2 regions of the Bacillus sp. JK106 genome follow, and region 1 is predicted to be linked to the other one. Evidence: a T-box and tRNA genes for the amino acid it is inferred to sense, from the RefSeq annotation. Region 1 holds a T-box; the other holds one or more tRNA genes.
What was found. A T-box is a leader RNA that pairs with one kind of tRNA and senses whether it is charged. The one in region 1 lies ahead of alaS (alanine--tRNA ligase), so its partner is inferred to be a tRNA-Ala.
Positions count from the first base shown of each region.

Region 2: it has a tRNA-Ala gene. The T-box ahead of alaS (alanine--tRNA ligase) is inferred to sense a tRNA for this amino acid. The anticodon was not compared.

Region 1 covers NZ_JBSJQC010000003.1:609,240-620,492, forward strand. Annotated here, with positions in the region: gene ACWJJS_RS13505 (peptidase U32 family protein) at 1-289, opposite strand, end outside; gene ACWJJS_RS13510 (O-methyltransferase) at 296-949, opposite strand; gene mltG (endolytic transglycosylase MltG) at 1,101-2,192, opposite strand; gene ACWJJS_RS13520 (DUF1292 domain-containing protein) at 2,303-2,584, opposite strand; gene ruvX (Holliday junction resolvase RuvX) at 2,597-3,013, opposite strand; gene ACWJJS_RS13530 (IreB family regulatory phosphoprotein) at 3,022-3,288, opposite strand; gene alaS (alanine--tRNA ligase) at 3,373-6,009, opposite strand; T-box leader at 6,090-6,297, opposite strand; gene ACWJJS_RS13540 (AI-2E family transporter) at 6,341-7,402, opposite strand; gene ACWJJS_RS13545 (amino acid ABC transporter ATP-binding protein) at 7,621-8,349, shown strand; gene ACWJJS_RS13550 (transporter substrate-binding domain-containing protein) at 8,370-9,197, shown strand; gene ACWJJS_RS13555 (amino acid ABC transporter permease) at 9,254-9,904, shown strand; gene ACWJJS_RS13560 (amino acid ABC transporter permease) at 9,923-10,579, shown strand; gene ACWJJS_RS13565 (YrzQ family protein) at 10,615-10,746, opposite strand; gene ACWJJS_RS13570 (hypothetical protein) at 10,768-10,959, opposite strand; gene ACWJJS_RS13575 (PRC-barrel domain-containing protein) at 10,972-11,253, opposite strand, start outside.
Region 2 covers NZ_JBSJQC010000001.1:1,025,107-1,036,359, reverse strand. Annotated here, with positions in the region: gene ACWJJS_RS05365 (cupin domain-containing protein) at 211-852, shown strand; gene ACWJJS_RS05360 (hypothetical protein) at 920-1,240, opposite strand; gene ACWJJS_RS05355 (response regulator aspartate phosphatase) at 2,245-3,372, opposite strand; gene ACWJJS_RS05350 (hypothetical protein) at 3,693-3,896, shown strand; gene ACWJJS_RS05345 (hypothetical protein) at 4,020-4,148, shown strand; gene ACWJJS_RS05340 (hypothetical protein) at 4,263-4,526, shown strand; tRNA gene ACWJJS_RS05335 (tRNA-Ala) at 4,702-4,774, opposite strand; gene ACWJJS_RS05330 (undecaprenyl-diphosphate phosphatase) at 4,903-5,733, opposite strand; gene ACWJJS_RS05325 (AI-2E family transporter) at 5,825-6,985, opposite strand; gene ACWJJS_RS05320 (Gfo/Idh/MocA family protein) at 7,165-8,151, shown strand; gene ACWJJS_RS05315 (type 1 glutamine amidotransferase domain-containing protein) at 8,183-8,707, opposite strand; gene tlpB (methyl-accepting chemotaxis protein TlpB) at 8,773-10,779, opposite strand; gene tlpB (methyl-accepting chemotaxis protein TlpB) at 10,895-11,253, opposite strand, start outside.

The sequences.
Region 1 (11,253 bases):
GATCACCGAAAACAGCCGCATCAACGCCGGCCTCCTGCAAAAAGGCAAGATAGCCGTTCAGCTCGTCCACTTTTTCGTTGTGAAAAATAGCATTGACGGCGGCGTACACTTTCGCGCCTTCCTGATGAGCTGTCTTTACGGCTTCTTTTATATCTTCTCTTGAAAATTCACCGGCCAGTCTCAGGCCGTATCTCTGTTCTCCGACTAACAGGGCCGTTGCGCCCGCTTGAATGAGCGGAAGAATATCCTGTACAGAAGTCGGAGTCACCAAAAGTTCAGGTTTTTTCATGATCATTCACCTCTTCTTTTTACTGATGGCGATGCCGTCTCCGACCGGCAGTATGACCGTTTGATAGTCAGGCCGGTTCATCAGCCATTGGTTATATTGATCAATTTTTTCAACAAGCTTCCGTCTTCTTTTCGGCTCAATGTCCGAGTGATTTTGTGCCACCAGTCCTTTAAACAGAACATTGTCCGTAAAAATGACTCCATCCGGCGCAAGCATCGGTTCATAGAGCTCAAAAAAGTTCGTGTACTGGCCTTTGGCCGCGTCGATAAAAATGGCATCATAAGGAGCCGTGACACGGACAGACTCAGAAAGTTCCAGCGCATCCCCGTGCATTACGTGAATCCGTTTTTCCATTTCAAAGTCTTTTATATTGTTCACAGCTTCTTCATAGCGTTTGTCGTCCCGTTCAATCGTGTAAATATTCGCATCCGGAAGCTCAAGCGCCATCCGTATGGCGGAATATCCGATTGCCGCGCCGATTTCCAAAATGTTTTTCGCCTGTTGAATCGACAGCATTTGAAGCAGCACTTCAATGCCCGCTTCTTCCATAATCGGAACATGGTGCTCTTTTGCATAGGCTTCAAGCTTTTTCACTTTATCAGGCCGAGGCTTCAGCATCGCGTTTATATACTCGTTTATTTGTTCATACCGATCATTCACGGCAAACAGCCTCCGTTCTAAAAAGGAGTGCCCCTGACGAATCCGCGGGGACACTCTCTTAAGACACTTCTTTATCCATAAGTAAACAACCCGATATATTTTATCATAAAACCTTTCAGAATGGAATAAAAGGAGAGCTTTTGCCCTCCTTTTATTCGCTGTCTTTTTTGGAAATATACTTTTCCTTCGCTTTATTATGGTCTTTTAATGTTTTGGTGAAAACGACCTCGCCGTTTGATTTTGCAAGGAAATAGAGATAATCCGTTTTGTCAGGGCGGAGAGCCGCTTCCCATGATGAATCGCCGGCATTTGCAATCGGTCCCGGCGGCAGCCCCTTATGTTTATACGTATTAAACGGAGAATCAATTTTCAGGTCTTTGTAGTAGACCCGGCTTTTATGCCTGCCGGCCGCATATAATACCGTCGGGTCAGTCTGCAGCGGCATTTTTTCTGCAAGCCTGTTGTAAAAAACGCTGGCGATTTTGTGACGGTCGGCTTTGGCGGTGGCTTCTTCTTCAATAAGCGATGCCATCGTCAGCGCGTTATGGACGGAAAGTTTCTTTTTTTCCAGTTCAGATTTATACGTTTCGATACGGGTGTTTGTTTCCTGAACCATTGCCGTCAAAATCGTGTCAAGCGATGCATCCGGATCATTAAACGGATATGTGGCCGGATACAGATAGCCTTCGAGCGGATGCTTGAGCTTCTTGTTTGAAAGTGCGTCCGTTATTGTATCAGGAAACTGTTTTTTCAGTTTGCCGATGAATGTTTTGTCATCCAGTTTCGCCATAATCTCTTCTTTTGAATATGATGTTTCTTTTGCGATCGCATCCGCAATCTGTGTAAGCTGTTTTCCTTCAGGAACGGAGATCTGAAAGGCATATCCCGTTGATCCCGCGGTCAGTTTTTTGATAATCGCATCCGCATCCATTCCTTTATTCAGGTGGTAAAATCCCGCCTGAAACCCGGAAGCGCCTTTATACTTCACATACAGCTGAAATGCTTTTTTGCTTTTGATGACATGCTGATCCTCAAGAATTTCAGCGATTGCCGAAACGGAAGAACCGCTAGGAATATTAATATTGACTGCCGTTTTGCTGCCTTTGTCAACCGGAGACAGCAGAGATTTTCCATAGAAAAAAGCACCGCAAATGATGATAAGCAGAGCAATCACGGAGGACAGTATTATCGTTGTTTTTTTGTTTTTACGCGGAAATGAATTTTTAGTCTGATTGATATTCATACAAGTATTTTCCTCCCAACAGCTCTTATACTACATGATTCATGTGCATTCGGCAATTTATTACAAAAAAAAGCCGAAGCACATATGCGCTCCGGCTTTTTCTGTTCATTTTATTCTTCGTCTTCTTCCGCTAAAAACGTGTTCAGCGTTTCTTCGATCATTTCCCACTCTTCATCAGTTTCAATCGGCATCAGTTCGCCGTCTTCACCGTTTTCGTTCGGTTCGAAGCTTGAAGCGTGAATTTCGATTTCATCATCGTCTTGAGCATCAATCGGATAATAAAGTACGTAAGATTTGTTGAATGTGTCGTTTTCAAATGTGAACAGCACTTCGCAAAGCTGTTCGTTGCCTTGATCATCGACAATTGTAATGTGTTTTTCGCCGTGTTCCATTTCTTTCACCTCTTAGTTTAAACTGTCCAGATATCCTTGAAGGATCATGACAGCCGCCATTTTATCAATGACTTTTTTTCGTTTTTGCCTGCTGACGTCAGCCGCGATCAGCATTTTTTCAGCCGCCATCGTCGTCAGACGCTCGTCCCACAGCACAACAGGGACATTGTACGCTGTTTCAAGCAGTTTCGCAAATGTTTGGCTGGCTTCGCCTCTCGGACCGATCGTCCCGTTCATGTTTTTCGGAAAACCGAGCACGATCTTCTCTACATTATAGTCTTTCATCAGCTCGGATAAACGGTCCAGACCGTAATCTCCTTCAGCCTCGTTTATTTTTATCGTCTCAATGCCTTGAGCGGTCCAGCCCATTTCATCGCTTAAAGCTACGCCGAGTGTTTTCGTACCAAGATCAAGTCCCAATATTCTCATGAATGTATTTACGCCTCTTTATGCTGTTCTAGATAGGATTTTACCAATTCCTCGATTAATTCGTCACGTTCCAGTTTGCGAATTAAGTTCCGGGCGTCGCGATGCCTAGGAATGTATGCAGGATCTCCAGACAGCAAGTATCCGACAATCTGGTTGATAGGATTGTACCCCTTTTCCTGAAGCGCATCATATACCGTATTCAGCACTTCTTCGACGTTTGTTTCAGCAGAATCATCGGAGAAATTAAATTTCATCGTTTTATCAAACGAGCTCACCGTTTTGCACCTCTTTCCCAAATTCGCAGGCAAAGTTCAGCCTGAGGTCCTCATCTTATCATCATTCTACACTAGTTGAAAGGATTATAAAACGGATTTTATCCAATCTTCCGCAGATGCGAGCGCCTCTTCCAATTTTTCAGGCTGCTTTCCGCCGGCCTGCGCCATGTCCGGACGGCCTCCGCCTCCGCCTCCGCAGACTTCAGCCGCTTGTTTGACCATTTTGCCGGCGTGAAGGCCTTTTTCGATCAGGTCTTTCGTCACGCCTGCTGAAAGGTTGACTTTCTCGTTTTGCACGGCGCCGAGAATGATGACCGCAGAACCGAGCTTCGCTTTCAGATCATCCACCATAGTGCGAAGGTGGTTCATGTCTTTCGCATTTACTTTTTCAGCCAGCACTTTTACGCCGCCGATGTCTTTTACTTTAGACAGAATGGCTCCGGCTTCCACATTGCCGAGTTTGCTGAGCAATGATTCATTTTCTCTTTGCGCTTCCTTCAGCTCTGCTTGAAGAGACTGAATTCGCTTCGGTACGTCTTTTACGTTTGATTTCAGCTCGTCCGCAGCGTGCTGCAGAAGGCTGAGCTGGCTGTTCATTTCCTGATAAGCGCCTTTTCCTGTTACGGCTTCGATTCTTCGCGTACCTGCGCCGATCCCTGATTCGGATACGATTTTAAACAGACCGATTTCAGCCGTATTCGTGACATGGCATCCGCCGCAAAGCTCAAGGCTGTAATCTCCGACTTGTACGACGCGGACGATATCGCCGTATTTCTCGCCGAACAGGGCCATCGCGCCCATTTCTTTCGCTTCATTGATCGGTTTCAAATCAATCGCTACCGGAATGCTCTCCCAGATTTTTTCGTTGACGATTCCTTCAATGCGTTCAAGTTCTTCTTTTGTCACTTGACCGAAATGAGAGAAGTCAAAACGCAGACGATTTTCGGTAACGAGTGAACCCGCTTGGTTGACATGTGTGCCGAGAACGTCTTTCAGCGCCTGGTGCAGAAGGTGGGTTGCTGTATGGTTTTTCACCACGCCGCTTCTCATTTGATCTTCAACTTCAGCCGTCACGCTTGCGCCTTTTTGAATCGTGCCGCTATCCACCGTGCCTTCGTGTACATGCTGACCGTTCGGAGCTTTTTTCACGTCCTTAATGGTTACGACAGCCTGCTCGCTTCTCAGCACTCCTCTGTCACCGATCTGTCCGCCGCTTTCAGCATAGAAAGGCGTTTTGTCGAGAAGGATTTGGACGGTATCCCCTTCCTGCGCCTCGCTGATTAATTGCCCGTCATGAAGAAGCTCGATCACCTTCGCTTCAGCTTTTACGGCACTGTAGCCGACAAATGTGCTTTCTGCGGTAATGTCGCGCAATGCGCCGCCCTGCACCTGCATGCTTCCTACATCTTGGCGCGCATTTCTCGCCCGTTCACGCTGTTTTTCCATTTCGGCTTCAAAGCCCTTATGGTCAACCTTCATTTGCTCATCTTCCGCGTATTCCTCCGTCAATTCAACCGGGAATCCGTACGTATCGTACAGTTTGAATACGTCTTTTCCGGAGATGATGCCGCTGCCTTTTTCCTTCTCTTTCTTTATCACGTCGGATAAAATGGCCAGACCTTCGTTTAATGTTTCATGGAAGCGCTCTTCCTCCGTTTTGATGACTTTGGCGATAAACTCTTGCTTTTCTTTCACCTCCGGATAGAAAGCGTCCATAATTCCTGCAACAGTCGGAACCAGCTCGTACATAAACGGACGGCTGATACCGATGGTTTTCGCGTATCTCACTGCCCGGCGCAAGAGGCGTCTCAGTACATACCCGCGCCCTTCATTTGACGGCAGAGCTCCGTCGCTTACCGCAAATGCGACCGTTCTGATATGATCGGCGATCACTTTAAAGGCCGTATCCTTCACTGCATCCTTTCCGTAAGTATCTCCGGAAATACGCTCTGTTGCTTCAATAATCGGCATAAACAAATCAGTGTCAAAGTTTGTCGGGACGTCCTGAATCACGGAGACCATCCGTTCAAGCCCCATGCCCGTATCAATGTTTTTCTTCGGAAGCGGTGTGTACGTGCCGTCCGGGTTGTGGTTGAACTCTGAGAATACCAGGTTCCACACTTCAAGATAGCGGTCATTTTCGCCGCCCGGATACAATTCAGAATCTGACGGATCATTGCCGTATTTCTCGCCGCGGTCATAGAAAATTTCTGTATTCGGTCCGCTCGGGCCTTCGCCGATATCCCAGAAGTTCCCTTCCAGACGGATGATTCTTTCTTCCGGAACGCCGATTTTTTCCGCCCATAGCGTATAAGCTTCTTCATCCTCAGGGTGAACCGTTACAGACAGCAGCTCCGGATCAAAGCCGATCCACTTTTCGCTCGTTAAAAACTCCCAAGCCCACGTGATGGCTTCTTCTTTAAAATAATCACCGATGGAAAAATTTCCGAGCATCTCAAAGAACGTGTGGTGGCGCGCCGTTTTCCCCACATTTTCAATATCATTTGTGCGGATTGATTTTTGCGCGTTTACAATTCTCGGATTCTCCGGCACAACGCGGCCGTCAAAGTATTTTTTCAGCGTCGCAACGCCGCTGTTGATCCATAATAAAGACGGATCTTCATGCGGAACCAATGAGGCGCTCGGTTCAACGGCATGGCCTTTTTCTTTAAAGAAATCTAAAAACATTTGACGCACTTCAGCAGAAGTTAAGTGTTTCATCTATATTCCTCCTTATCACTACCCGAAATTCTCTTTTGCGACAGCAAAAAAGCTCTCTCCCTATGCAAACCATGCGTTCACACAGGGACGAGAGCTGTCTCGCGGTACCACCCTGATTACAGGCCGAAAAAGGCCTGTCACCTTTCATCCCGTAACGCAGGATTGCGGCAGCCTTTAACTGCACTCAGGATTAGCTTCGGCCGATCTTCTGCTGAAGCTCCTTTCAGCGTATCGGAGCTTCTCTCTTAAACAGGGCTTCGGCGTACTCATATCCGTCACTCGAGATTCGTATGTATTCTACTCGAAATTATAGACAAGCAGAACCCGAATGTCAATGTTCCGTCCTGATCCGCAAAAAGTGAATGGCCGTCACTTTTAAAACGGCTGCCGCCGGAACAGCGAGAATCATGCCGGGAATGCCCGCGAGCTCCCCTCCGGCAAGAAGCGCAAGCATGATCACGACGGGGTGCATTTTGAGACTTCGCCCGACAATGAGCGGGCTCAAAATGTTTCCTTCTATAAATTGAAGAATAAAAATCGTGACGATTACGATGATCACAGCCTTGGAGGAAATCGCCAGCGAAAGGAGCAGCGCCGGCACAGCGCCGATAAACGGACCGAAATACGGGATGACATTCGTAATCCCGATGGCAAGGCCCAAAATCAGCGGGTAAGGAAGCCCGAACAGCCAAAATGAAACACCGGCTATTAACCCGAGCAAAAAACAAACGAGAAGCTGACCGCGGATGTAATCACCGAGAGAGTCGTCCACATCCCGCAGAAATTCACTCCCCCTTTTTCTCCAGGACTTCGGCGTCAAATACCAGACCGTCTTTTTCATGACGCCTATATCCTTCACCATATAGAACACGAGAAAAGGAATCGTCGCCGCGATCAGGATATAATCAAGCACGAAACGGATGCTTCTGATCGTGCTTTCAATCGTGCCGGCAAGAAACGTTTCTGTCTGCTGAATCATTTTGTCCATCCGATGGTGCATGCCGTCAGGCCAATGATCCGTGTGATTATGCAGATGCCTCAGCATGCTGTTGTAGTTTTCGGCAAGACCGGGAATGCTCTCAGACAGATCCTGCAGCTGTTCAATTAAAACAGGAACCCCTTTATAAACCCCCCAGCCGATTCCGCCGAAAAACAGGCAATAAATCAGAAGCAGGCTTAAAGTTCTAGGCATCCCTTTTCTATGAAGCCATTCAGTAATCGGAAGTAAAAGATAAGCAATAAATACTGCGATGAATATAGGAATAAAGAGAGATTTTATAACAAGCCAAATGGGAGACCATAACATATCGAGCATGCAAAAGACATACACTGTTAACAAAACGAGCAGACATACAGCCGTCCACAGTAAGAGCTGCAGCGGTTTTTGAAGCATGACGTTTCACCTCTTGCTTTATCTTTTGACAGAAAGCCGGAATTATTCCCGATTCATAAACTCCGCCTTATGACGCAGACCTCTTGACGGGAATAATTATCAGAAATTACGAAATAATCTAAATAATATTCATAAAAGTCTGTATAACCATCGTAATGTGTTAAAGGATTTCAAAACTGTCCAGTCAATATGACTCATGTTTTTTAAGGAGGATGGCCATGATTTCATTTCAGGATGTAAATAAGCACTACGGACATTTCCACGTGCTGAAAAACATTAATCTGCACATTAAAAAAGGGGAAGTCGTCGTTATCATAGGACCTTCAGGATCGGGAAAAAGCACGCTTCTCCGCTGCATTAATCAGCTGGAAACAGTTGATGGAGGCGCCTTAACGGTAAACGGCGTCTCCATCCATGACAAGAAAACGGATATCAATCAGGTCCGCCGGAATATCGGCATGGTGTTTCAGCATTTTCATCTGTACCCGCACAAAACCGTTCTGCAAAATATCATGCTCGCACCGATCAAAGTGCTCAAGCAATCAAAAGAAGAAGCAAAGGAAACGGCTTTATACTATTTGAAAAAAGTCGGTATACCGGACAAAGCGGACGCTTATCCTTCACAGCTTTCCGGCGGCCAGCAGCAGCGTGTCGCCATCGCCAGGGGGCTTGCGATGAAGCCCGAAATTATGCTGTTTGATGAACCCACATCCGCGCTTGATCCGGAAATGATCGGGGAGGTGCTGGATGTCATGAAAACACTCGCAAAGGAAGGCATGACCATGGCAGTCGTCACACATGAAATGGGATTCGCAAAAGAAGTGGCGGACCGCATCGTGTTTATCGACGGCGGATCCATCTTAGAAGAAGCTGCACCGGCTGAATTTTACGAAAGCCCCCGTGAAGAGAGGGCGCGTTTATTCTTAAGCCGTATTTTAAATCACTGAAAAGAAACGGAGGAGCGCTTATGTCACGCGTAACAAAATGGTTGTCATTCGGATTGATATCACTGCTGGCCGTCTTTATGCTGGCAGCCTGCGGAGGGAAAGAAACGTCCGGGGATTCAAAAGGAACGGGAAAAGACACGTTAGCCTCTATTAAAGACAGAGACAAAATCATCTTCGGCGTCAAAACCGATACGAGGTTATTCGGGCTGAAAAACCCAAGCTCCGGTGATATTGAAGGCTTCGATATTGATATCTCAAAACAGCTCGCAAAAGATATTCTGGGGGATGAGAAGAAAGCGGAATTTAAAGAAGTGACGTCAAAAACGAGGATTCCGATGCTGCAAAACGGCGATATCGACGCCATCACCGCCACGATGACGATAACGGATGAGCGGAAAAAAGAAGTTGATTTCTCAGATGTTTATTTTGAAGCCGGGCAATCCCTGCTCGTCAAAAAAGGAAGCAGCATCAAAAGCACCGAAGACCTGGGAAAAGGCTCAAAAGTATTGGCGGTAAAAGGCTCCACTTCCTCACAGAACATCAGGGAAAAAGCGCCTGACGCCTCAGTGCTGGAATTTGAAAATTACGCCGAAGCGTTCACTGCGCTTAAAGCGGGACAGGGAGATGCGCTCACAACCGATAATGCGATTTTATACGGCATGGCGGATGAAAATAAACAATATCAGCTGACAGGCGAAACCTTCACCGATGAACCTTACGGAATCGCCGTCAAAAAAGGCCAATCCGGCCTTGTCAAAGAAATCAACGCCTCTTTGAAAAAAATGAAAGCCGACGGCAGGTACGAAAAAATCTATAAAAAATGGATAAAAGAAGAACCGGCAAAATAGGACGGACCGCGGGATGAGCAGGCATGCTCATCCCCGTTTTATAAGGAGTGACATAGATGAACTTTTCAATTTTAACGGAAAACTTCGATATGTATATGGACGGTTTCCTGCACACATTGCTTGCGAGCTTCATCGCGCTGGCAGGCAGCTTTGCGCTGGGCGTTCTGATCGCAGTCATGAGAATCACGGCTTTCAAACCCCTTCAATGGATCGGCACTGCGTATGTGGAATTTATCCGGAACATCCCGCTTCTCCTCATCACATTCGTTTTTTATTTCGGACTTCCGAACGCCGGGCTGAGACTGGACGGCTTTCAGGCGGGAACAATTGCGCTTACGATTTACACGTCCGCCTTTATCGCAGAAGCCATCAGAGCCGGAATTCAGACTGTCCCCAATGGGCAGATGGAAGCGGCCAGATCGTCAGGCTTCACCTACAGTCAGGCGATGAGATATATCATTCTTCCTCAGGCCGTAAAAATCGTCATTCCCCCGCTCGGAAACCAATTTCTCAACCTTGTCAAAAACTCATCAATACTCGGAGTGGTGGCGGGACTCGATTTGATGTATCAGGCGGATCTCGTGTCCTCGAGCACTCTTGTCGTGTTTGATGTCTATATTTTCGTCGCGCTTTTTTATTTGATATTAACGATCCCGCTCAGCATCGGGGTTCACTATTTGGAAAGACGTCTCGGAAAGAGTTATTAGAGAAGGAGAGTGAAAAACATGGATTTTAGCGGCGCCTATACACCTGACCATCTGCTGTTTTTATGGGACGGCTTTTTGGTCACACTTTATGTTGCGCTGATCTCCATTGTCCTGAGTTTTATTTTCGGGCTTGCCGCCGGCACTTTGCGCTATGCGAACATTCCTATCGTCTCGGGCATTATAGCGGCCATTGTGGAAACCATCCGCAACCTGCCGCTGTTATTAATCATTTTCTTTACGTTTTTTGCCCTTCCGGAAATCGGGATCAAACTGGAAATTACCGCGGCCGCCATCACGGCGCTGACGATTTTTGAATCGGCCATGCTGTCAGAAATCATCAGAAGCGGTTTGCAATCCGTTGACAAAGGACAGATTGAAGCGGCGCGTTCTTCAGGACTGACGTACACGCAGACTCTTTTTCTCGTCGTCATGCCGCAGGCGCTCAGGCGTATGGTTCCTCCGATTGTGAGCCAGTTTATCTCCTTATTAAAGGATACGTCACTTGCGGTCGTCATCGCTCTGCCCGAACTGATTCATAACGCGCAGATTTTAAACGGACAAAGCGCTGACGGGGGGTATTTTTTCCCGATCTTTCTGCTGGCGGCCCTGATGTATTTCGCGGTCAATTACAGCCTGTCTCTCGCAGCCAGACGGCTGGAAGCGAGACAAACGTAAAAAGGATACTTCCGGAGAAGTATCCTTTTTTCTGCTTAAAACATTTTCATGACTCGTCTTCTCATCCGTTTCATCCCTTTTTTATTCAGCATATCGGACTGAGAAGCCATACGATACATAACGGCTCCAGCTCCTAAAGCCAACAGAGAGGTCATTGTTCTGCCCATCGCGCGTATCTCCTTTCAACTTTAAAAATTGATACTGCGTTCGTCTTCAGAAAACAAATCATCAAGACTGCTTAACGTGCCGTCTTCCTCTACTTGATGTGTCGCAATTTTGCCTTTGGCCACCGTCAGCTCAATGAAGCAGCCCCAGCAATAGTATTGGTTTACGCCGATTTTGCCGATATCTTTACTTTTGCAGTTCGGACATACAAGCACAGACTACACCTCTTATCCGTTCAGGACGATGCCTTCTTTCCCCGCTTCAATAAGCGTATCGGCGGCGCGGCGCACTTGGCGTCTGCCAGCCAGATCTGAAAAGAAGCCGTCCGAGAGTTCATATGCTACGATTATGCCCCTGTCCAAACAAAAGTATACATCTTCCAGCAAACCGAACATTTCACCATCAGGCGATTTCACCGGCTGCATTTTAATCTGTTCAAAGGTGAAACAGCTCTTCGGCAAAGGCTGCAAATGAGCATGACCGGCAGCTACGGCTTCTTGATCCATCTC
Region 2 (11,253 bases), on a different contig from region 1:
CTCAACCCTTCTAAAGATGTATTTTCAATATATCTTTATAGTAAGAGATATTTCGAATAAAAGATATATCTAAAATGAATCTTTAAAAAAGCCGTCACAATATTGTGTTGGATTTGGAATTTATGGATTTCACCTCCTTTTTTATCACCCGGTGAAACAGGGACACATATATTTGGGAATATACGTTTAAAGATGAAAGCGGGGGATTGCATGGTTTCCGATATCGATTACACGTCTCCGAATACACAGTTCACTTATGATGTGAATGAGAGCCGTTTTTTTACGAAAGATGCTCGGAACTTTATCAATGTATTGGGGATTAAACAGTTAAACACGCTTGAAAATATTTCATTATTAGATATCTTTCTGAGTAAAACAAATGTGATTGAACCGCATACCCATCAAAACGCCGCTGAATTGGTGTACTGTATTTCGGGTTCCGCGGTGGTATCGATGCTGAATCCGTTCACCCAGAAAATACGTAATTACCCGATTACCCCCGGGCAAGTGGCGAATATTCCGCAGGGGTGGTGGCATTATGAAGTCGCCACTTCAGACAAAACCCATCTTTTGGCCATATTTGACGCCCCTTCGCCTGAAGTGATATACGGCTCGGATATTCTCCGTCTGACGCCGCCGGAGATCATGGCGCATACGTACTGTCTGAATGAGCATGAGTGGGAAAAAGCCGTTTCACCGATCCGGCAATCAACTGTGATAGGCCCCGATAAATACTGCGGACAGTCTGAAAACACGGGTATTCATGATATGAATAAGCCTTATCAGCCAAATACGCATTATCCGAATGATCCGTATCGGCATTATGTTCAGCCGTTCTATCGGGGGTATTAAATGGGAAACGGAGCGGCATTCAAGCTTTGACGAAAAAAGCCCCTCATTGGAGAGGGGCTCTTGATCATTACGGTCCGGTTCCGCAGCTTACTTTGTACTCGCCTTCGGACGATTTTTTTGAATAACATACGTGCGGTGTCTGTCCGGTTTCATCTTTCCAATTGAACCAATTTACATAATAAAGGTTCCCGGCCTCTCCGCCTCCTTCTTCTTTTTGAAGAATCGCAAAGCAGCTTTGATACGGATATCCTTTTTTATAAATGTCATGCCTGATGGCTCCTTTTTCTGAAGCAGACGTGAAAATGATGGGAGAAAGAGCCGAGAGCGCTGTTAAAAGAAGTGCCACTGCCGCTGAAAGAGTTAGTATAAGATAGATTTTCTTTTTCATTTTTCCTCTTATTCCTTTCATTTAGTTGTTAGAAACGAAGCGGAACACAGAGGCTGCTGCAGAGGATTAAAAACTTATAAAGGTATGGAGCCAAGGGGCTCGCACCCCTGACCTCTAGCTGCCAGTGTGGAGATGCTTTTCTGATAGGAACAGACGTTTTGTTTCAAATCCTAATCTTTTATTTGGCTAAAAATGAATAAGCTGGTCCCAAAATAGGATAATAAATTAAAGGTTAATTTTCCACTAGACCTGCCATCAAAACGCCCATCACAATCAATAATAATAGTAAAAGCAAACAAAGTGCTAGGATAACAAAAGAAATATTCTTTGCAATTCCTTTAGGCGATTTGATTGCTAGAATACTCCCCACGACAATTCCTAGGATTCCAAGCGCCCAATGAATATGAGGCAGGAAACACAATGTGAATAAAAGGATGATAAGCGACACGATCCCAAAATACTTTCTCATTTCTCTCCTTTCTATTTTCCCTCCCTTAAATTGAAAAGAAAATTGAACTTATAAATATTGAGTGCCATATTTTTTAAATATTAGCATAGAATTATCGTTCGAGCTTTATGACGACGGATACATACGCGAGGTTATCTGCGCAGTTCATTACGGGACCACCTACGGAAGGAATTTCGTGTGAAGAACTTAAAGGGGGATACATTATTGTATTTGATTCTCTTTTATCCGTTGAGACTTATGAAGTTAAGAGATGATCAAATGACTGATTTTGAATGAAAAGTGCACCGGATTATCTTTAATATGTCCCGCTTTGGGAAAAATCCCTCCATGGAACAATTGAAAAGAAAAAACAGGTGTTTGTTTTGAAACTAATGAAGAAACTAAAAAAGCCTTTTCCGAAGAAAAGGCGTAAGCTGTTCAAGTCTGAAAACGATCCGAAGCAGTTTGAAAGGTATCATGTGTTTTTTCCACTGTGTTCACACCCAATCCGCATACTAAAGATAACGACAGACCCAAAATAATGAAGATGCTTTTTTTAAAATTCATACAGGCATTCTCCCCTTTGAATTTGTGTTTGCGTATCTACCATTTTTTTATGATAAAAATAAGACGTTTCAAATTCCTTTGAATCTGCATAAATCGAAGCAGTTTCACAGGCGATGTCTTCAACATATGAATAGTTCTTATTTTTCTCCAGGTATTCGATCGTATCGTTTATCCCTTGCTGATTCACAGCGTCTACATAAAGAGCTTTGAGATAGCCTTGTAATGACTCAAAAAGCTTATCCCCTTGGGATACTGCTGCCGATAATCCTTTCTTACTCGCTTGGATTCCTTCAGCCATTTTCCCTTGTTTAAAAAGAACCTTCGCATAAGAAAACAAGGAATGAGGTAAGTTACTCAGCTTTGCTTTTTCTGTAATTTCAACAGCTTTTTTCAAGAAGTTTTCAGCCTGTGAATGTTCTCCCCTATCAGCGTAATTTGCACCCAAATTATAAAGAGCAGAACTAATCAACCTTTTATTATCTAACTCTTTCGATAATTTAAGAGCCTTTTCAAGATGCGGCTGACTCTTCTCATACCGTTTAAAATCACAATAATTTCCCGATATGACAAATAGACATTGAATTTTCCGGACCTTATACAACTCATACTGATCGTAAATATCGAGCGCTTGCTTTACGTGATTCATGGAGACGTGGCTTTGTTTCATACCGTAATATGCTTCAGCCAGTTTAAAATGAAACTCCGCTCTCTCAATTTCATCATGCACATGAACGAGTTGTTTTTCAGCCTCTCTATAAAAGCCGATCGCCTTTACATACTGCTTTTGATCAAATTCATACATGCCGCGGAAAAATAAAGAGTAATAGCACAGCAGGCCGGAAATTCCTTTATTTGATGCTTCGATTTTTTCCAGCAGCTCGTCAATTGTCGGTCTCACACGGGTAGTCACCGGTTCTAAATAATCCAGCATGAGCTGATGGCGGAATTTCATGAGGGTGTAGTAAATCAGTAGATACTCGTCTTCTTCCATCTCATTTATTTCTTGCTCCACTTCCGCTTTCAAAATCTCCGCATCCGGAACACTGAACTGACGTATCATTTTGTACCATTCATTAATCTTAACGCCAACCTCCGATGACGGTAAAACAGAACTCACAAGGCCACTCCTCCTTTTATATAATATTCTAACATTTCCATAATATGTTTAGACGAAAAAAAACCGCAATTTGTTTGCAGTTGCCAGATTACTTATTTTCACATAACTGTTGGAAACGTCCATTCTATTTGCGATAATAAAACTAATGTATGGGGAATATAAATGGGAGGGATTAAGGATGTGTCATTTTAAAATGAGCATTACTTTATCACTCAAATGCTTTAAGCTCTATGAAAGTGTTTACTTTGGAATAGGTTTATAAGTAGACTCTCTACAAGTCTACTTTATTTTTTTCTCATAAATAAACGAGGTGAAAATCAATGGATGGTGTAGAATTTTTAGAAAATATGACACGACTCGGAGTACTCATTTTGGTGTTCTCAGGATATGCTGTTTATTGGAAATTAGGTAAAACAAAAAGAGAGCGAGGGCTTACAAAATTTGAAGCTTGTCTTAGGTTCTCTGTCATGTTCGGTATATTAGCTTGGGGGGGTTCGACTCTTGCTTTGAGTTTATGGTCATAATCTTTTTTGTCGATATTTTACTTATCCTGTCTAAACAGATTAAAACTAGATAAATGTACCCTTATTTAGAAAAATGTGTTACCGTGTAGTTTCTTGTACAAGTTTCTAAAAGAGAAAGTTATAATGTTGAAAAGATTAGTTTTTCTGGCGTTGACCCTACTTCTTGCTATTGTGACAATAGCGCCAACAGTTTCAGCAGAGGAAGAGAACGGGTTAGATGGATTAACTAAAGAACAAATTGAAAAATTTTGAAAAGAAGTTGAGTACATCTTTACTAAGATTGTAATTTTTGATGAAGAGACAGGCTACACAGTTAATGAGGATGAGCTTGAAAAGTCTCCTTATACCAAAGGTCAAAAAGAGGGTATGATCGCTTTCGCTAAATATATGAATAAGGAATATAAGTATGCAAGTGTCCAAAAGAACACTGTTCGAAGATGCCTTGAAGATGCTATTGGTATCTCTAAAGGAGCATTAGATAAAGTTCAAAAGGCAATTGAAAAAGGAGATTGGTGGACAGTATTAGAACATCTGGGCAAATTAGGCGTAGCAATTTCTCCACCAGTATTATTTACATTCTTCCTGTTCTGCGGTGCTACACCAGCAAAGGTTGCTCCGCAAGAAAATTGATAAACAACAAAGCCGCCTCTAAAGGCGGCTTCTTCAATCCTAATTGAAGGCGAAAAGCAACTAAACTTCCTCAAAATAAATTTTTCGTCCCCAAATTGTCCCCAATTGCTTTTTTGGGCTATTGGTCTGTTCCTGACAAATAAAAAAACCCTTATAGAATAAGGGTTTAAAGGTATGGAGCCAAGGGGGCTCGAACCCCTGACCTCTACGCTGCCAGCGTAGCGCTCTCCCAGCTGAGCTATGGCCCCGTGCTGTAACGTCATGTTTTATTATAGACGAGTCTTCTATGAATTTCAAGCAGAAAATTCAGTTTGCTCATATTTTCCTGAGACGTTTTTCGAACATAAAAAGAAGACCCTCCTGGGGGCCTCTTCGTTTATCGCACGAGCATGATTAAAATGATGCCGAGGATGACACGGTAAATGGCGAACGGGACAAGCTTAATCCGGTTAATGAGCCGAAGAAAAAACTTGACGACTAAGAGGGCGACGACAAAGGCGCAGATAAAGCCGACAAGAAAAAACGGAATCATGTCATAAGAAAGACTGCCCCAGTATTTCACCAGCTTCAGAAGGCTTGCGCCCGCCATAATCGGAATGGCCATAATAAATGTGAAGTCTGCGGCTGCCCGGTGATTCAAGCCGACAATGACACCTCCGGCAATCGTTGAGCCTGAGCGGGAAAATCCGGGCCATAAGGCGAGACACTGGAATAATCCGACACAGAAAGCCTGTTTGTAGGTGATTCTGTCCACCGTATCGATCGTTTCTTTCCTTTTATTGATCCAGTCCGCTATAAGCATAAGCACGGCTCCGGCAATTAATCCGTAAGCGACCGTTCTGACGGAGAATAAATAGCGGTCAATGAAATCCTCAAATAAAAAGCCGAGCACCGCCGCCGGAACAAGACCGACGGCGATTTGCGCGATGGTCAGCCTGTATCCCTTCTGCTGATCGCGCGTGACGTTTTTTTTGAGGCCGAGTAAATGTAATATCCGATCCTTAAACACAATGGCCACCGCCAGAATCGAACCGAGCTGAATCACCACTTTGAAGGAATTGGCGGCTTCCGGATTCATCAGGCTTCCGGATTTCAGCCAAATGTCATCCGCTATGATCATATGTCCCGTGGAAGAAACCGGCGCGTATTCCGTCAGCCCTTCCACGATTCCCAAAACGGCTGCTGTGAACATCTCCCATAGTGTCATCCCATTCTTCCCTTCATTCATCATTTACAAAAGAGAAGCTCTCCTCTGAAGGAAAGCCTGTCTTATAATAAATATCATGTCCGTTCCGATTTTATGACTTCGATACAGCATCATTTTTTTCTTCTTCATATAAATGCGAGCGCATTTTGAACCAATCAAACAGATGGGTCGTGACCACTTTGATGACCGCATACCCCGGGATGGCTAAAATAATGCCGACAACCCCGAACAGCTTTCCGGCGGTTAAAAGAACAAAGATGATGGTAATCGGGTGAATGTGAAGATTTTTCCCCATGATCTGCGGCGAAATTAATTTACCTTCCACGAGCTGGACAACGGTCCAGACAATCGCAAGTTTCAGCAGCATAAGAGGCGAAGTGACCAACGCGATAATAATCGCCGGCGTGATGGCAATGGTCGGCCCTAAATACGGAACAACGCTCGTACAAGCGGCAATGACCGCAAGCAGGGAAGCATAATCAAGTCCGATAATCAGATAGCCGATAAATAATAAAAACCCGATGCAGAAGCTGACGATGACCTGTCCTCTGATATAGGAGCTTAATCTGTGGTTCATTTCACTAAGCATCGTATACGTTTGTTCTTTCAGACGGGTGGGCACAAACTTTAAGATATAGATCGGCAGTTTTTTGCCGTCTTTCAGCAAATAGAACAGAATAAACGGCACGGTCACAATTGAAATGATCACTTCAGTCAGCGCGCCGATAAAATTCCCGACTCCGGTAAATGTGCTGTTTGCAATTGTCGCCGCCTGCGCCGATACTTTATTGGCAAGATCGGAAATGTTGATATTCATCGTCTTTTGCGCCTGATTTACAAAATCGCTTCCGATCAGGCTTTTCGTCTGATCTTCAACGATGTCCACATATTTCGGCAGGTTGTCGATCAGGCTCATGATCTGTTCCTTTAAAAACGGAATAATTGAAACGACCGTAATCGAAATCAGCCCTATAATAATGAGGTAAAGGAGCAGGATGGAATAGACTCTTTTCACTCTTATTTTTTCCAATATATCTACGATCGGATTAAGCAGATAATAAACAATTCCTGTCAAAATGACGGGGAGCGCAATCGTTTTGAGCAGGACGATAATGGGTGTGAAAATAAATGATGTCTTCATAAAGACAAGGATATTGAGACCGATGAGCAGCAATACAAGCAAAAACAAGACAAATTTATTGTCTAAGAAAAACTGTTTAAATCTGCCGCCCCATGTTTGCAATGTTTCCACTATTGTTCCTCCATCATATGTATTTTACTTAAATTGTACACTATCGTTCCTGTAATGAAAAATAATAACCGGTCTCTATGGGAATTTTTCCTACCCCTTTAGCTGGCAGCCTTTTTTCCATTTATGTTTCCCAGAAAAAAAGCTATAATGTAAGCCAATACATAGAAGGAGCGATAGCAATGATTCGATTTGCAACAGTCGGAACGAATTGGATTACAGAACGATTTCTGGAAGCGGCTTCTGCTATTGATGATTTTCAATTAACGGCGGTTTATTCCAGAACTGAGGAACGTGCGGCGGAATTCGCCGGCAAACACGGCGCTGCTCATTATTTCACCAGCCTGAAAGAAATGGCGGAAAGCAAAGCCTATGACGCGGTGTATCTCGCCAGCCCGAATGCATTTCACAAAGAGCAGGCGGTCCTTTTTATGGAACACGGCAAGCATGTACTGTGCGAAAAACCGTTTGCGTCTAACGCAAGGGAAACGGATGAAATGATTCACGCAGCCAAAACGAACGGCGTTCTCTTGATGGAAGCCATGAAAACGACGTTCCTGCCGAACTTCAGCATGCTTCAACACCACTTACATAAAATCGGACCCGTCAGGAGATTCACGGCAAGCTACTGCCAATATTCATCACGATATGATGCATATAAAAACGGTACGGTGCTTAACGCGTTTAAGCCTGAATTATCGAACGGTTCGTTAATGGACATCGGCGTGTACTGCATTTATCCGGCCGTCGTCCTGTTCGGCAAACCGAAAAACGTCATTGCGACCGGTCATAAACTAGCATCCGGCGTTGACGGCGAAGGCACGGTCATTCTGTCATACGACGGATTTGAAGCGGTGCTGATGCATTCGAAAATCTCAAATTCGTTTGCCCCGGCGGAAATTCAGGGTGAAGACGGCACGATCGTTCTGGACAGCATTCACGGACCGGAACGGGCGGAAATCCGCTATCGTGACGGCCGGACGGAAGACATTTCAGTCCCTGATCTGAAACCTTCGATGTACTACGAAACGGCTGAATTCATCAATCTTCTTCGAAACGGACAGCGGGAGTCTTCCGAAAATACATTTGAACGTTCTTTCATTACGGCGAGCATTATGGAAGAAGCGAGAAAACAAATCGGAATCGTCTTTCCCGCCGATCAAAACTAAAAACATCCGCCCGGATTCGGGCGGATGTTTTTTATTTGGACGCTAACAGGTCAGCAAACGCTTTTGCATACTGCGGAAGGTCGGGCGGGCGGCGGCTTGATACAATGTGGCCGTCAGTTACGACAGCTTCATCCAGCCACTGTGCCCCTGCATTTGTCATGTCGTCTTTGATGCCGGGCGTGCTCGTTACTTTTTTTCCTGCAAGAATTCCGGCAGATATAAGCACCCAGCCCGCATGGCAGATCTGGCCGATCGGCTTTTTCTGCTCGTTCATCGTACGGATGATGTCCAAAACTTCGGGATATCTTCGCAGTTTGTCAGGAGCCCAGCCGCCAGGCACGAGCACGGCATCATACTCCTGAATAATCAGGCTCTTAAAATCGTAATCCGCCGTCGCGGGCACGCCGTATTTTCCTTTGTATGAACGGCCCGCTTCTTCTCCTATTAAATGAACGATCGCGCCTTCCTCTCTCAGCCGGTAGACGGGATACCAAAGCTCTAAGTCTTCAAAATCGTCACTGACAAGCGCTATGACTTTTTTGCCTTCTAATCTCATCACTGCCACTCCCTTCTTTTATATTAGTGTATCGCTTTTTTCAGATGAGGAAAAGAAACAGCTCGTTACAGCTGTTCTTCGTCTTCAGACTGAATCGTAAATTTCCGTGTGACCTGCTGCAGTTCTTCAGCCATATGCGCAAGCGTTTCGGCGGATGAACTGATTTCTTCCATGGAGGCCAGCTGCTCTTCAGCTGAGGCGGCGATGTCTTGAATGCCGGCGGACCCTTCTTTGGCGACTGAGGTAATGTCCTCCACTGCGTTTGTCACATTTTGCGACCCGGCTGCAAGCTGCTCAAGCGTTCCGTTCATATGCTGCAAGGCGCCTGAAATCTGAGTCGTCATTTCTGAGATTTTTTTGAAGCTTTCGGCCGTTTGATCCGTAATATCGAGGCCTTCCTTCACATCTTGATTCACCGCTTGGAATACGGAAAGCGATGTGGCGATTTCTTTGACGATTTCCTGAATCAGCGTTTCGATTTCCTTCGCGGAGCCGGCGGATTGTACGGCAAGCTTTCTCACTTCTTCCGCAACGACGGAGAAGCCCCGCCCGTATTCGCCTGCTCTGGCCGCTTCAATGGCCGCGTTTAAGGCAAGCAGATTTGTTTGATCGGCAATGCCGTTAATGACGTTCAGAATGCTCTTAATGTCGTGCGACTTCGTTTCCAGTCCTTTTACGACTGCTTCCGCCTGCTGTACGGAACGATCAATTGTTTTCATCTGGCCGACCGTTTTCGCCACTAATTCTTCTCCGCTTCCGGCCGTTTCAGAGGTTTGGATGGCGGATTCAGTGATTTCTGCCGATACATTCGCCGTCTCGGCAATGCCGGCATTCATTTTGGAAAGATGATCAGCACTTTCTTCCAATTTCTCGCTTTGTGATTCGTTTCCGTTTGAGAATTGTTCAATCGCCAGAGTAATATGCTCTGTCGCCTTGCTTGTCTGTCCGGCGGATGCCGTCAGCTCTTCGGATGAAGAAGCGACATGTTCGACGGATGATTGGATGACACCGATGACAGACCGGAGTGATGCCGACATCTCATTGAAGCTTTGGCTGAGCTGCCCGAATTCATTTTTTGACTTGATGTCAATGACTTCCGTTAAATCGCCGTCACTGATTTTAGCTGATGTCGAGACAAGTTTTTTGAGCGGTTTTGCAATCGAGCGAATGATAAAAAAGATTAAAATACCGCCGACGATAAGAGAAACCGCCAGGATGATCAGCGCCATTTTCATGACAGGCGAGGCTGCGTCATGGATCTCACTGACAAAAAATGTGCCGGCGATTTTCCAGCCCGTCAGTTTGTTTGTCGTGAAGGCCATTTTCTTCTGCTGTCCTTCAAACATGTATTCAAACGATCCGCTTGATTTGGAAAATACCTCTTTCGTCCACTCTCCGGAGCCTTCCGTTCCCGCTTTTATAGTCGGATGGGCGATGTATTTTTTATCCCCCGTTGTAATGAAGGCAAATCCTTTATGACCGATCTGGACGCGTTCGGAAGCGTTCAGCAGGTCGCCCAGATTAATATCAAGCGCCACAACGCCTGATCCGTCTTTTGTCTGCTGGGCAATCGTAACGACCGTCTGTCCGGTTGCAGCGTCTTTATAAGGCTCGGTAAACACCGGCTGTCCGCTTTTTTCAACCGCCTTTGTATACCACTCGCGCGTGAGCGGATTATAATCGGACGGCATGTCAGCGGACGGATATTTCACAAACGCTTTGTCGCGAGACGCGGCGTAAATTGACGCGACATCGCCATTTACGGTGACATACTGCTTCATATTGTCGAGCAGTACCGATTTATTTTTCGTGTTCAGTTTTTCCTTTGTGATTGATTCGCTGTAGTAGTCAATCGCTTTCAGCTTGCCTTCGAGCATGTTTTCCAGCACGCTGTTCAGTTCGCTGACATTTCCCTGGGCGCTGTGGGTCAGTTCTCTTTCTAATGTACTCCCCGCCGTTTGGTAGCTGAAGTAGGCGAGTATGCCGACCGGAAGCACCAATACGGCTAAAAATGCCGCGATCAGCGGCTTGCTGATGGATGGCTGTTTGATCCAATGTATCAGTTGTTTCATTTTTTCAGTCTCCTTCTTTGAAAAGCTAAATCTAATATCGTCAGATAGGACAAAAGATTTATTAAAAAAACTAAAAAAAACACCCAAACAGCACATTTGGGTGTTCTATGACCTATTAATCTATTTTAAATCGTTTCGTCATATCACGTAATTCTTCCGCCATCTGGGATAACGTTTCCGAAGACGAACTGATTTCTTCCATTGAAGCCAGCTGTTCTTCGGCAGAGGCCGCGATATCCTGAATGCTGGCGGAGCTTTCTTTTGCGATGGACGCGATTTGCTCAGAAGCTCCTGAAATCTGCTGTGATCCTGCTGTCAGCTGTTCTACCGTCGCATTCATATTTTGAATTTCTCCGGCGATCTGGTTCGTCATTTCAGAAATCCGTTTGAAGCTCGTTTCGGTCTGATTCGTAATATCCAGTCCGCTCTCCACCTCTTTATTGACCGATTGGAACATGCCGAGAGATGTATTGA